3 regions of the Paenibacillus sp. JT31N7 genome follow, and region 3 is predicted to be linked to each of the others. Evidence: riboswitches for the same ligand, from Rfam matches in the RefSeq annotation. Region 3 holds a riboswitch; each other region holds the start of a gene.

Region 1 (3,272 bases), on a different contig from region 3:
ACAGCTTGCGCTGCCTCCGGCAGAGGCGGAAGGGTAAGCAGCAGGTTGACCAGAACGACCAGCAGGATCAGGAAGAAACGGACATTCGTAAAAAAGACGGCTGTAGGGTTTCGCATAGGGGTCATCTCGCTTTGTGCAAATTTTGTTTAGGTTTTGATTGTTCTCTACTTAGTTTCTATAGAAGAAACGCAAGCAGCCAAACCTGCCTGGATGCGGCTGTTACGGGAAGATGGCTTTCTAAAGAAAGTATAGAACTTCTTCTTTTAATAGATTGTGATATTATTCACATGCCCTTATTAAGTAACGGCTTTCATTATGAAGAATGCTAGAACATGATTATAATCACTTATTTCGGGCTAAGTGTGATTAATATCACATACACTCCTCGCGGAGAGGACTATACTAAAGTCAGAAAGAGAGAACAACACACGAAAGAAGGTGAAGGAGCCATGAAAGAGACAGCTGACCCGCAAGTCCAACAAGGAAGATGCCCGCAGTGTGGTTCCGGTATTCCGGTCGTGAAAAAAATCAAATCCGCCTGGATTTGCGAAGACTGCCGGTTAAAGCCTCTGGTATCCAGAGCTGACGGCTCCGCCGGCTCATCCGAACTTCCTGATTGATTCAGGAAGGGGAAGAAAGCTATTTACGGCCAAGAATGTGAAAATATTCACAATAAAATAGCGAACTACGAAAGGATGCGAATATCATGACCGCCCTTCATCTTGTAAACGCGGCTCCCGCACACTGCGAGGCATGCGGCGCCCGGCTTCAACCGCACCCTGAGGGTTATAAGGATTTATGCTTCGACTGTGTGCAGGCAGGGCAAATCGTCCGAATGCAAGCGGTCGGCAAAACCGGACTTCCTCTTCCTCTGGAAGCGGAATGCGGATTGATCGAGCAGTACTGGCTTTAAAAAAACGGAAACACGCAAGATCATCATCATACAGAATACGCAGCTTGAAAGGGGAAATTTATATGTTTAACTGGTTAAGAACGAACGTCTATGCGGCAGGTCTGATGCTAATCCTCCGCTTCTATCTCGGATACGCATGGATCACGGGAGGATGGCACAAGCTGACAGGCGGGTTTGACGCCACTGGCTTTCTGAAAGGCGCGGTAACGAAGCCGATTGTCGATAAAGCGACCAATGAGCTGGTCTATCCGACCTTCACCGCATTCCTGGAAAACTTTGCACTGCCGAACGCCAAACTGTTTAACGTACTGATTCCGCTCGGAGAGTTTCTGGTAGGACTGGGTCTTGTCCTCGGCGCACTGACAACGGCGGCAGCATTCTTCGGGGTTCTGATGAACTTCATGTTCCTCTTCGCAGGTACTGTAAGCACCAACCCTTGGATGATCCTGCTCGGTGTCATCGTCATCGCCGCCGGAGCCAACGCCGGCAAGTTCGGAGCCGACTATTACATCCTTCCTTACCTCCGCAAGCTCCTTCGCCATCGCGGAGACCACGGCGCAAACCCGACCCTCGGTGGAGGCAAGACACGCGCCCACATCTGATCGGACGATAGACGCGATCCAAGCAAAAGCCCCGGATATCCGGGGCTTTTTTTTGTTAAACGGAGAAAGAATGAGCTGGAATCAGCTTGAAGAAGCAACGATTAAATGAATAGGGTTACATGGAACAGAATGGCAGAGGGCTGTCCGCCGTTTTGTTTACAGGCCCGATTCGCGGGAGTAACATACTCTCATGGTACGTCGGATCAGGCTTCGGGCAGCATGCCCGGACGCCGGCGGTGGCCATACTATCATCTTCATCTGCGCGCTTAATTCTCGAACGAGAAGCGGGGGACCCACGAACTGGGGTGAATCGGAATGTTTATTCCGTAGGGGCCTCTCAAATCCGAACCCGGCAGCTAACCTCGCAAGCGTCATTGGGAGAAAAGGAGTGGAAAAGGAAGAAATGGACTCACGAATTATCCGGATTGAACTGTTTGAATTCGATGTACCCTGCTGTTACCATCATGCCAAAGGAAAGCTCGAGAACTGCAGATACGGGCTTCTGAAACTCACGGACGAGGGCGGAGAGACAGGCTGGGGAGAATGTTTGATGTCCGTCGATGAGAAGTATTTCGATCTTGTGAAATGGGCGCGATTTCTGTACCGCCTCCCCAAAAGCACGGTGGCGCAGGCGCTTGATATCGTTCGCTTGTACCGCGTTCTCTGGGGGAATGTCAAAGCGGATCTGGTAGAAATGGCATTGTTCGATCTGACGGCCCGGTCGCAGCGCAAACCGTTTGTCGACATTCTCGGAAGCTTTGGCGGCTTCGGGAATAACGGAAGCTTCAGCCGTTCCGGCGTCAGCTCCCTCCGCCCGCAAACGGCAGCTGTCCGGAGTGCGGAAGACGGATTACGGTCTGACGCGAAAACGCGCTTTCCTTCCCGCAGCGGAGAGGTAGAGCGCTGTGAACACGCTGCAGCGACGGAAGGGGAATTTCCCGTAAACATGTTCTTCCGGGCTGAGCGGGAGATTCACCCCGGCTGCGGCAGCTCTCTGCTGGATGATCTGCGCAGCGCGTGCATGCTGCGGCAGGAAGGAATGACGCTCGCGATGCATAAAGATTATTTGATCGGTCCGGCCTGCTGCTTATGGGAGCATACCGCAGCGGTGCTGGGAGCGGACTGGCTGGAAGAGGGCCGTTATCCCGAACCGGCTCGCCTTGCCCCTCTGCAAGCTTGCGAGCGGATAGCCGGCACCGGATTTCAGCTGGATCAGTCGGTGCTTTTCGAGGAGTCCCGGGCTTATTTTGTCGTTTTGTAGGGCGGGACGTTTGCTTTTTGGGGGGAAGTTCGCCTACAATAATACCAGAATTCCCCTGAAAGGAGAGGTTCTCGTGTCTGCTAATGAATTCGAAAACCTGGAATCACTTAAAAAAACACGTATCGTTGTCATCGGAACGGGTGCCGTCGGTTCCACCACGGCTTATACCCTGCTGCTCAGAGAGCGGATGTCCGAACTTGTCCTCATCGATTATAATCACGCGAAAGCGAACGGGGACGCACTGGATATGAATCACGGCCTGCCGTTTACGGGCAGGGTGAAAGTGTGGGCGGGTGACTATTCCGACTGTGAAGGTGCCGATATTATCATTGTTTGTGCGGGCGTCGCGCAGAAGCAGGGGGAAACCCGTCTCGATCTGCTTAAGCGCAACGTCGACATTTTTAACGGCATCGTCGAGAATGTGACGAAGTACAACCAGACAGGCATTATTCTGGTGGCGACCAATCCGGTTGATATCATGTCTTACTTTACTTGG
Region 2 (3,272 bases), on a different contig from region 3:
AGCAGCCTGTATCCGCCTGCGGCTGAACGGGAGCCGGTGTCGCTTGAGCAGTACTACGCCGGTTTGGGCGAACGTACGACGCTCCTGGCTCCTCCTTTATCTGCGGTGACGACCGCAGACGAGACGGTTTTTCTCGGAGCAGAGTTAGCACCGCCACCTGCAAAGTTCCGTCATCCCGTACTCGAAGTTATGCGGGAAGGGCGTAAAGAAACGATTCTGCTCGATACGGATTCTTTTATAATCGGGCGCGGTGAAGGGGATGCCGACTATATCGAAAATGTGCTGGGAATCTCGCGGATTCATGCGCAGTTTTTACGGACGCCGGAAGGGTACGCGGTCAAAGACCTCGGCTCGCGAAACGGTACGTTTTTAAACGACGGGATGCTGATTCCTTACCAAATGGTCGCTTTGAAAGACGGTGATATCGTGCGGATCATTCACACCGAATTTAGCTTCAGAACCTGCTGATGTGTTCCGGTCCCGTAACGTTAATGATATAATGGACAGGTTGTTGAAGAAACGGGAAAGAGGAGAATGCCCAATGATTACACATGTCGTGTTTTTCAAGCTTAAAGACCGCAGCCCGGAGTCCGTGGAACAAGCAAGAGCCAAACTTCAAAACATGGAAGGTAAAATTTCCGAACTGCTGCATATCGAAGTAGGGGCGGATGTAATCCATTCCGAACGCTCTTATGATCTGGTTTTGATCACCAAGTTTAACTCTCTTGAAGACCTCAAAGCATACAATGTGCACCCCGTCCATCAGGATGTGCTCGCCTATATGGGTGAAGCCAAAGACGGCGTTGCTCCATGCGTAGACTTTGAAAGCTAATTTTTCAAAAAATCAGTTATATCCGTAAGAACTTGCCGTTTATCGCGGCGGGTTCTTTTATAGTTTTAGCCGCCGACAGTACAAGCGACGTGAAAGTCATGATCATCATCTCAAGGTGAGCGAATTCCTTTGTTCCGATGTCATTCAACGGCGGAACTCTCCTTCCGATTAGCTTAATGCCACAGTAAGGTTGTTATCTGAAAGAATATAAAAATAACGTATAATGATCATAGCTCTACTACAGAATCCCCTGATCTTAATGTTTGCGATGGATAGATTGTTTTTTATAGGTGCGTTACTTCAAAAAATCGTCCAGCCTAGTTTCCCCAACGCCTGCATCATTATGACGACTCCTTACTTTTGACCCAGGCATTTGGCTCCTTACAGCCTGCCTTTTACGCAAAAAAAAGCGGCCGGTTCCATTTAAGGAACGGCCGATGTACATAGCTGCATTTAGATTGGATCGTATGATAAAATTATTGCCTTAATTTAAATTTTGCATCTGTGCATTTACAAAATCAATCAGTTCGCGATAAATTCTTGAACCCATTCGCCGTTGTAGTAAGCGACTCCGATTTTTGTGAAGTTCGGGCTCAAAATGTTTTGACGATGACCCTGGCTGTTCATCCAGGAATTCATGACATCCTGCGGTGTGCGCTGTCCTTTGGCGATGTTTTCGCCTGCATACGTATAAGAGATGCCATAAGATTTCATCATATCAAATGGAGATCCGTACTTTGGAGAATTGTGATCGAAATAGTTATTTGTGTACATATCCTTCGCTTTATCCAGTGCCATCGCGGCAAGCGCGCTGTCGGAAGCAAGCGGTTTTAAGCCGGCTTTGGCACGTTCCTGGTTCACGAGCGTTACGACTTGATCCGCATATTCCGATTGGGAAGCGGCCGGTTTTTCAGCCGGTTTCGGTGTCGGAGCAGCAGCCGGTGCGGAAGGCTTGGTTGTCGGTTTTGTCGGTTTCGTCGTGTTCACGGGAGCGCTCGGTTTTGCCGCAGGTGCGGAAGGCTTCTGGGCCTCCGGTTTCTTTTCAGGTGCGACCGGCGTCTCGGCAGACGGTTTTTCCGCGGCGGGAGGTGCAGCCGGTACGACGATCTGCATGCCTTTCCAAATGAAATTCGGATTATTGGGCTGCGGATTGGATGTGAGAAGAGAGGCGAGATCAATGCCGTATTTGTTCGAAAGAGCAGCAAGCGTGTCTCCGCCGGAAACGTTGCATGGCGCGGCGGATGCGGCGCCTGTAGCGAAAACGGACGTAAGGGCAAAAACACCAACGAGAGTTGCTTTTTTGATAGATTTCAAGTTAGAATCTCTCCTTTTTCGGCCTGCGAGGTTAGCTGACGGATTCGGGTCAAAGAGCAATCACCCGGCCATGAACATCATGGCTTCACCCCAAAAATGGGTTCCCCCGTGCTTCCGTAGAAGCTTCGGCCTTGTTTTTTTGCTTTCCGCCTGAGAAGAGCAGCAGGCATGACGCTCTGTGCTGCGCTCCGTCCCGGAAGAAGCCTTTTAATCCTAGCATGCGATTTGCTAGATTTCACCGCTCAAAGTTTTCCAGTAACGGCCGGATTGTTTTCCGCTAAACGGGTTTATCGTTTGAAAACAGAGGGGAAACAGTGTAGTATCACCTGTAAGAGGCGCTTTTGAATGCACGCCGAATCCGCCTGGAAATTTCGGAATCCGAACCCGGTTTTACAATCATATTGCAAGAAACTAAACCGGAGAGTTCCTTCTAAAATGAAGGTATTCGGCAAAAATTTCCATGAAAATAAAACCATCGCCTATCTGCGAGTGAAAATTGATGCACGCAAGTCAAAACTGACGCTTGTTTTAGGACTGATGGATAGAGGGAGTTTCGGGGTATTAAGTAGAAGCAAGACTTTACATAGCGCTCACAAACGGAAACCGGCCGCCGTTCAGGCGGTGAGAATGCCGCTAAACGGTTCGATTGGGCGACACTACTCGCACCGGGTTAAAAAAGGAGAGGTTGAGTTTATGGAGCAAGTAAACAGAACGTATCTGCTCGAAGTGCTGGACATGCTTTTGCAAACGCCGAGTCCGAGCGGATACACCCATCACATTATGGATAAAGTGAAGGCGGAAACCGAGAAGCTTGGCTATACGCTGGAACTGACGAATAAAGGCTGCGGCATCATCACGATTCCGGGTAAACGGAGCGATTACACGATCGGGCTCTCGGCCCATGTGGATACGCTCGGTGCGATGGTCCGGTCCATCAAGGACAACGGGCGTCTGCGCCTTACATCGGTGGGCGGTTTTATGATGGCCGCCATCGAAAACGAGTACTGCCGCGTTCATACCCGCCAGGGACTCAGCTATGAAGGCACCATTTTAACGACCAAGCCTTCGGTTCACGTTTTTCCGGATGCGAGAGACCACAAGCGCGTCGAGGAGAATATGGAAGTGC
Region 3 (3,272 bases):
TCACGATTCGGCTTTGTATTACCAAAATGCGGCCGGCGTACCGTGGACGGCAGCTTACATTCAAGCCAAGGGCGATCCCATCGCCGACCTTTACGAAGATATCGCAGCGGAAGAAAAGGCCCGCGCCACGTATCAGTGGCTCATCGATCTGACGGACGACGTCGATCTTCAGGATGGCCTGAAATTTCTGCGTGAACGGGAAATCGTCCACTCGATGCGATTCCGCGAAGCGGTGGAAATACTTAAAGACGAAAGGGCTGCCCAGAAAATTTTCTAGCGGCCTGGACAAAAAGACGGGGAAACCCGTCTTTTTTCGGATAATTTTAAAGCCGGGGAAAGACCGATAGTCAATGGATATGGAAAAATTGAATAAGATTGCTAATTTTTCCGGAACGTTTCCCCTTCTGAAGGTGTCTTACTTATATACAAGTTATAGCTAAACAGTCTGTTTAAAGCGTCGGCGTCTAGTAAGAATTTTTATTAAAAAGCTGGAAATAGGCAAGAATTATGTCGTACTTACGAAAAATCTTAAAAAAATCGTCTATTTCAAGCAAATAAATACCACATTTTACCTATAAGTATGATAAACTGGAATAAGTTGCTTAAGAATTAGGAATAGAACCTAGATTTTGGAATCGAAAGGAGGCTGCTATTCATGGGGATTACATTAAGCCTGCTGATCGGCATGTTAGTTCTTTTAGCGGCATCATTAGGTCTGCGCAAACCGAAGGAATTTGACCGGTCCGATAACGTGCCGTTTCGTCCTTTCGATGATATTTACGAGGGAAAGAAACGTCCGACTGTAGAATCGGTACGAAGCCAGGCAGCCGTAAAAATCGAAGAAAAGCCGAGAGAAAGCAAACGAATCGCCAAATAAAGGTTTCCTCCTATGGGATGAATTACCTGGCCGCAAGGTGAATAAATGATGGTTTTTCTGAGAAATAGATGAGAATTACATAAGCGTGCGCTGAGCATAACGTTAATTTTCTCCCTTTGATTTTTTCGGTTTAAAGGGCGGAACAGGCTTCAAATAGGCTTGAAGAATCAGCTTTTTGCAGCAGGTTATCCGGCGGATTAAAAAAATGAAAAGGTCGGTTTTTACCAATTTGTGTGTGTTTGTTTCTAAAGATGTATGTGATAGCTTGTGTAAAGAGCCGAAACTTCAATCGTTTCCCGGATTTTCCAGGGGAGGATGAGGTGCGGGGGATGATTTACTTCGGAACCGTATCGCATGACTGCGGCGTCCGATAGGGGTGAATCGCTGGCAACAGCGTGGGCGACTTCTCAGTCCAAACCCGACAGCTAACCTCGTAGGCAATACCGAGAAGGAGCGTACATCAACTATGGCTTTAAAGCATCATTGGAAAAAAACTTGCGCTACTCTGCTACTAGGTGCAGTGGTGGCGGCATCTTCCGCATTCCAGTCGCAGGCGGCTGAAACGGAAGCGGCTAAAAACGACGGTCTGATGTTTTGGAAACTGGCCAAATCTTATCAGGAGATCGCCGCCGGCATTGCCGATACGGTAGGACAAGCAGCCGATTCGGAACTTGCCCAATCCTTCCTGACACCGGAAAATCAAACTCTGGTATTATCCGAGCCAAATTCCATGTGGAACTTCGCTTCCCAAATGAATATGGACGTTCTTGACCTCTTATCGTTAAATCCCGATGCGGATCCGCTTAGCCTGCCGGCAGGCAGCGAGCTGAAAATTGCGGGGGAAGCGGCTCCTGAGCAGCTTAAAGCTTTAAAAGCGACGTTAAAAGTTCCGGCGCAGGCACCGGCTTCGCCAAGCCAAGCGGATTCCATAAAACCTTCGGGGGCTCTTCAGAAGAGCAGCAAGCCGCAGGCTTCCGAGCCGAAGAAAAGCGCGGAGAATAAGGCCGTTAAGAAACCGGCTGCCAAAGCCGCATCGGCTTCCGCAAAATCCGGGCAGACGCTGACAACCGCGGCGGGCAAACAGGTTCAATACAAAAAAGCGCTTTCTATCAAGGCATCCGCTTATTCCGCGGACCCAAGCGAGAACGGCGGATATGCCGGAATCGATTACTACGGCAACAAACTGACCGTTGGCACCATCGCGGTCGATCCGAAAGTTATTCCGCTTGGCTCCACCGTATATGTAACGGGTTATGCTTTCCCGGGCCTCCCGGCCAAGGGAATGATCGCCAAAGCGACGGACATCGGCGGCGCGATCAAAGGCAATCGGATCGATATCTTCGTTCCGGGCTCCAAGGAGAAAGTAAATAACTTTGGCTATCAAAGTGTGAAAGTGTACATTCTTAAATAATAGGAGCCGAAAAGAAGGCGGGAGCGAATGCTCCCGTCTTTTGTGCGTTACAGACCCTTGGAAATTCCCATCAGCTCCGGCACCGTGACCAGCTTGTATCCGCTCGATTTCAAGGAACGGATCAAATCGGGAAGAGCAGTGACTGTACCGCTGAGATCGTGCTTGTCGTTACCTCCCGCGCTGTGCTGCAGTATGACTGAACCGGCCCGGGCTTTGGTCACAATGTTGCGGTATACCTGCTTGCCCGATAATCCTTTCCAATCCAGAGAATCCACATCCCAGTTCATGACCATCAGGCGATGGTCGGACATCCAGCGTACCTGCTCTTCATTGATGGCTCCGTAAGGAGGCCGCACAAGTCTGGGCGTATATCCGGTCAACTGTTTGATGACGTCCTGGGTACGCATAATTTGCGAAGAAAATTCCGAGGCGGTCAGTTTGGGCATAAAAGGATGGGTGTACGAGTGGTTGCCTACGACGTGACCCTCCCGCACCATCCGGTCGATAATCTCGGGATGTGCCTTAGCGCGGCTCCCGATCACGAAAAAGGTCGCTTTCACCCGATGCTTTTTCAAAATATCGAGCACTTGCGGGGTATATTTGTGATCGGGCCCGTCATCAAACGTGAGCGCGATTTTTTTTCCTTGGGAGGTTCCTCTCATCCGGAAAACCGCAGGGTACTTGTGATGAATCTCGGCTAAGCTCAGCTTGCGCTGCTCCGTTTTCTGAAGGGCGTTCGCTTCCTGATGATGCTTCTGAACGGGAACGTCTTTCTTTTTCGGTTCCGGTTTAGGAGCGGCTGCTTGTTTAGGTTTTACGGGTACGGAAGGCGAAGGGACCGGAGTAGCCGGTGATGCCGAAGGAGTCGCGGCGTTTTTCTTCTGGATCGCCGGATCTTTCGTAGGCTGGAATATTGCCGGACCTGGTACGGATGACGGACCTGGAACTTCGCTTAGAGAGTGCGGGATAAAACGGTTTTCGTCC

The links. A riboswitch is a leader RNA that binds a small molecule or an ion and turns the genes downstream of it on or off. The one in region 3 is predicted to bind cyclic di-AMP.
Region 1: linked by a shared signal. The riboswitch ahead of AC58P5_RS17305 (hypothetical protein) and the one ahead of AC58P5_RS12125 (3D domain-containing protein) in region 3 are both predicted to bind cyclic di-AMP.
Region 2: linked by a shared signal. The riboswitch ahead of AC58P5_RS17085 (CAP domain-containing protein) and the one ahead of AC58P5_RS12125 (3D domain-containing protein) in region 3 are both predicted to bind cyclic di-AMP.

Annotation. Positions count from the first base shown of each region.
Region 1 is NZ_JCAUAT010000003.1:585,933-589,204, forward strand. It holds gene AC58P5_RS17290 (acyltransferase family protein) at 1-116, opposite strand, end outside; gene AC58P5_RS17295 (hypothetical protein) at 707-913, shown strand; gene AC58P5_RS17300 (DoxX family protein) at 976-1,515, shown strand; cyclic di-AMP (ydaO/yuaA leader) riboswitch at 1,769-1,901, shown strand; gene AC58P5_RS17305 (hypothetical protein) at 1,904-2,776, shown strand; gene AC58P5_RS17310 (L-lactate dehydrogenase) at 2,850-3,272, shown strand, end outside.
Region 2 is NZ_JCAUAT010000003.1:539,896-543,167, forward strand. It holds gene AC58P5_RS17075 (DUF6382 domain-containing protein) at 1-468, shown strand, start outside; gene AC58P5_RS17080 (Dabb family protein) at 542-832, shown strand; gene AC58P5_RS17085 (CAP domain-containing protein) at 1,355-2,146, opposite strand; cyclic di-AMP (ydaO/yuaA leader) riboswitch at 2,152-2,287, opposite strand; gene AC58P5_RS17090 (M42 family metallopeptidase) at 2,840-3,272, shown strand, end outside.
Region 3 is NZ_JCAUAT010000002.1:402,897-406,168, reverse strand. It holds gene AC58P5_RS12135 (manganese catalase family protein) at 1-277, shown strand, start outside; gene AC58P5_RS12130 (hypothetical protein) at 656-877, shown strand; cyclic di-AMP (ydaO/yuaA leader) riboswitch at 1,143-1,332, shown strand; gene AC58P5_RS12125 (3D domain-containing protein) at 1,344-2,288, shown strand; gene AC58P5_RS12120 (polysaccharide deacetylase family protein) at 2,336-3,272, opposite strand, start outside.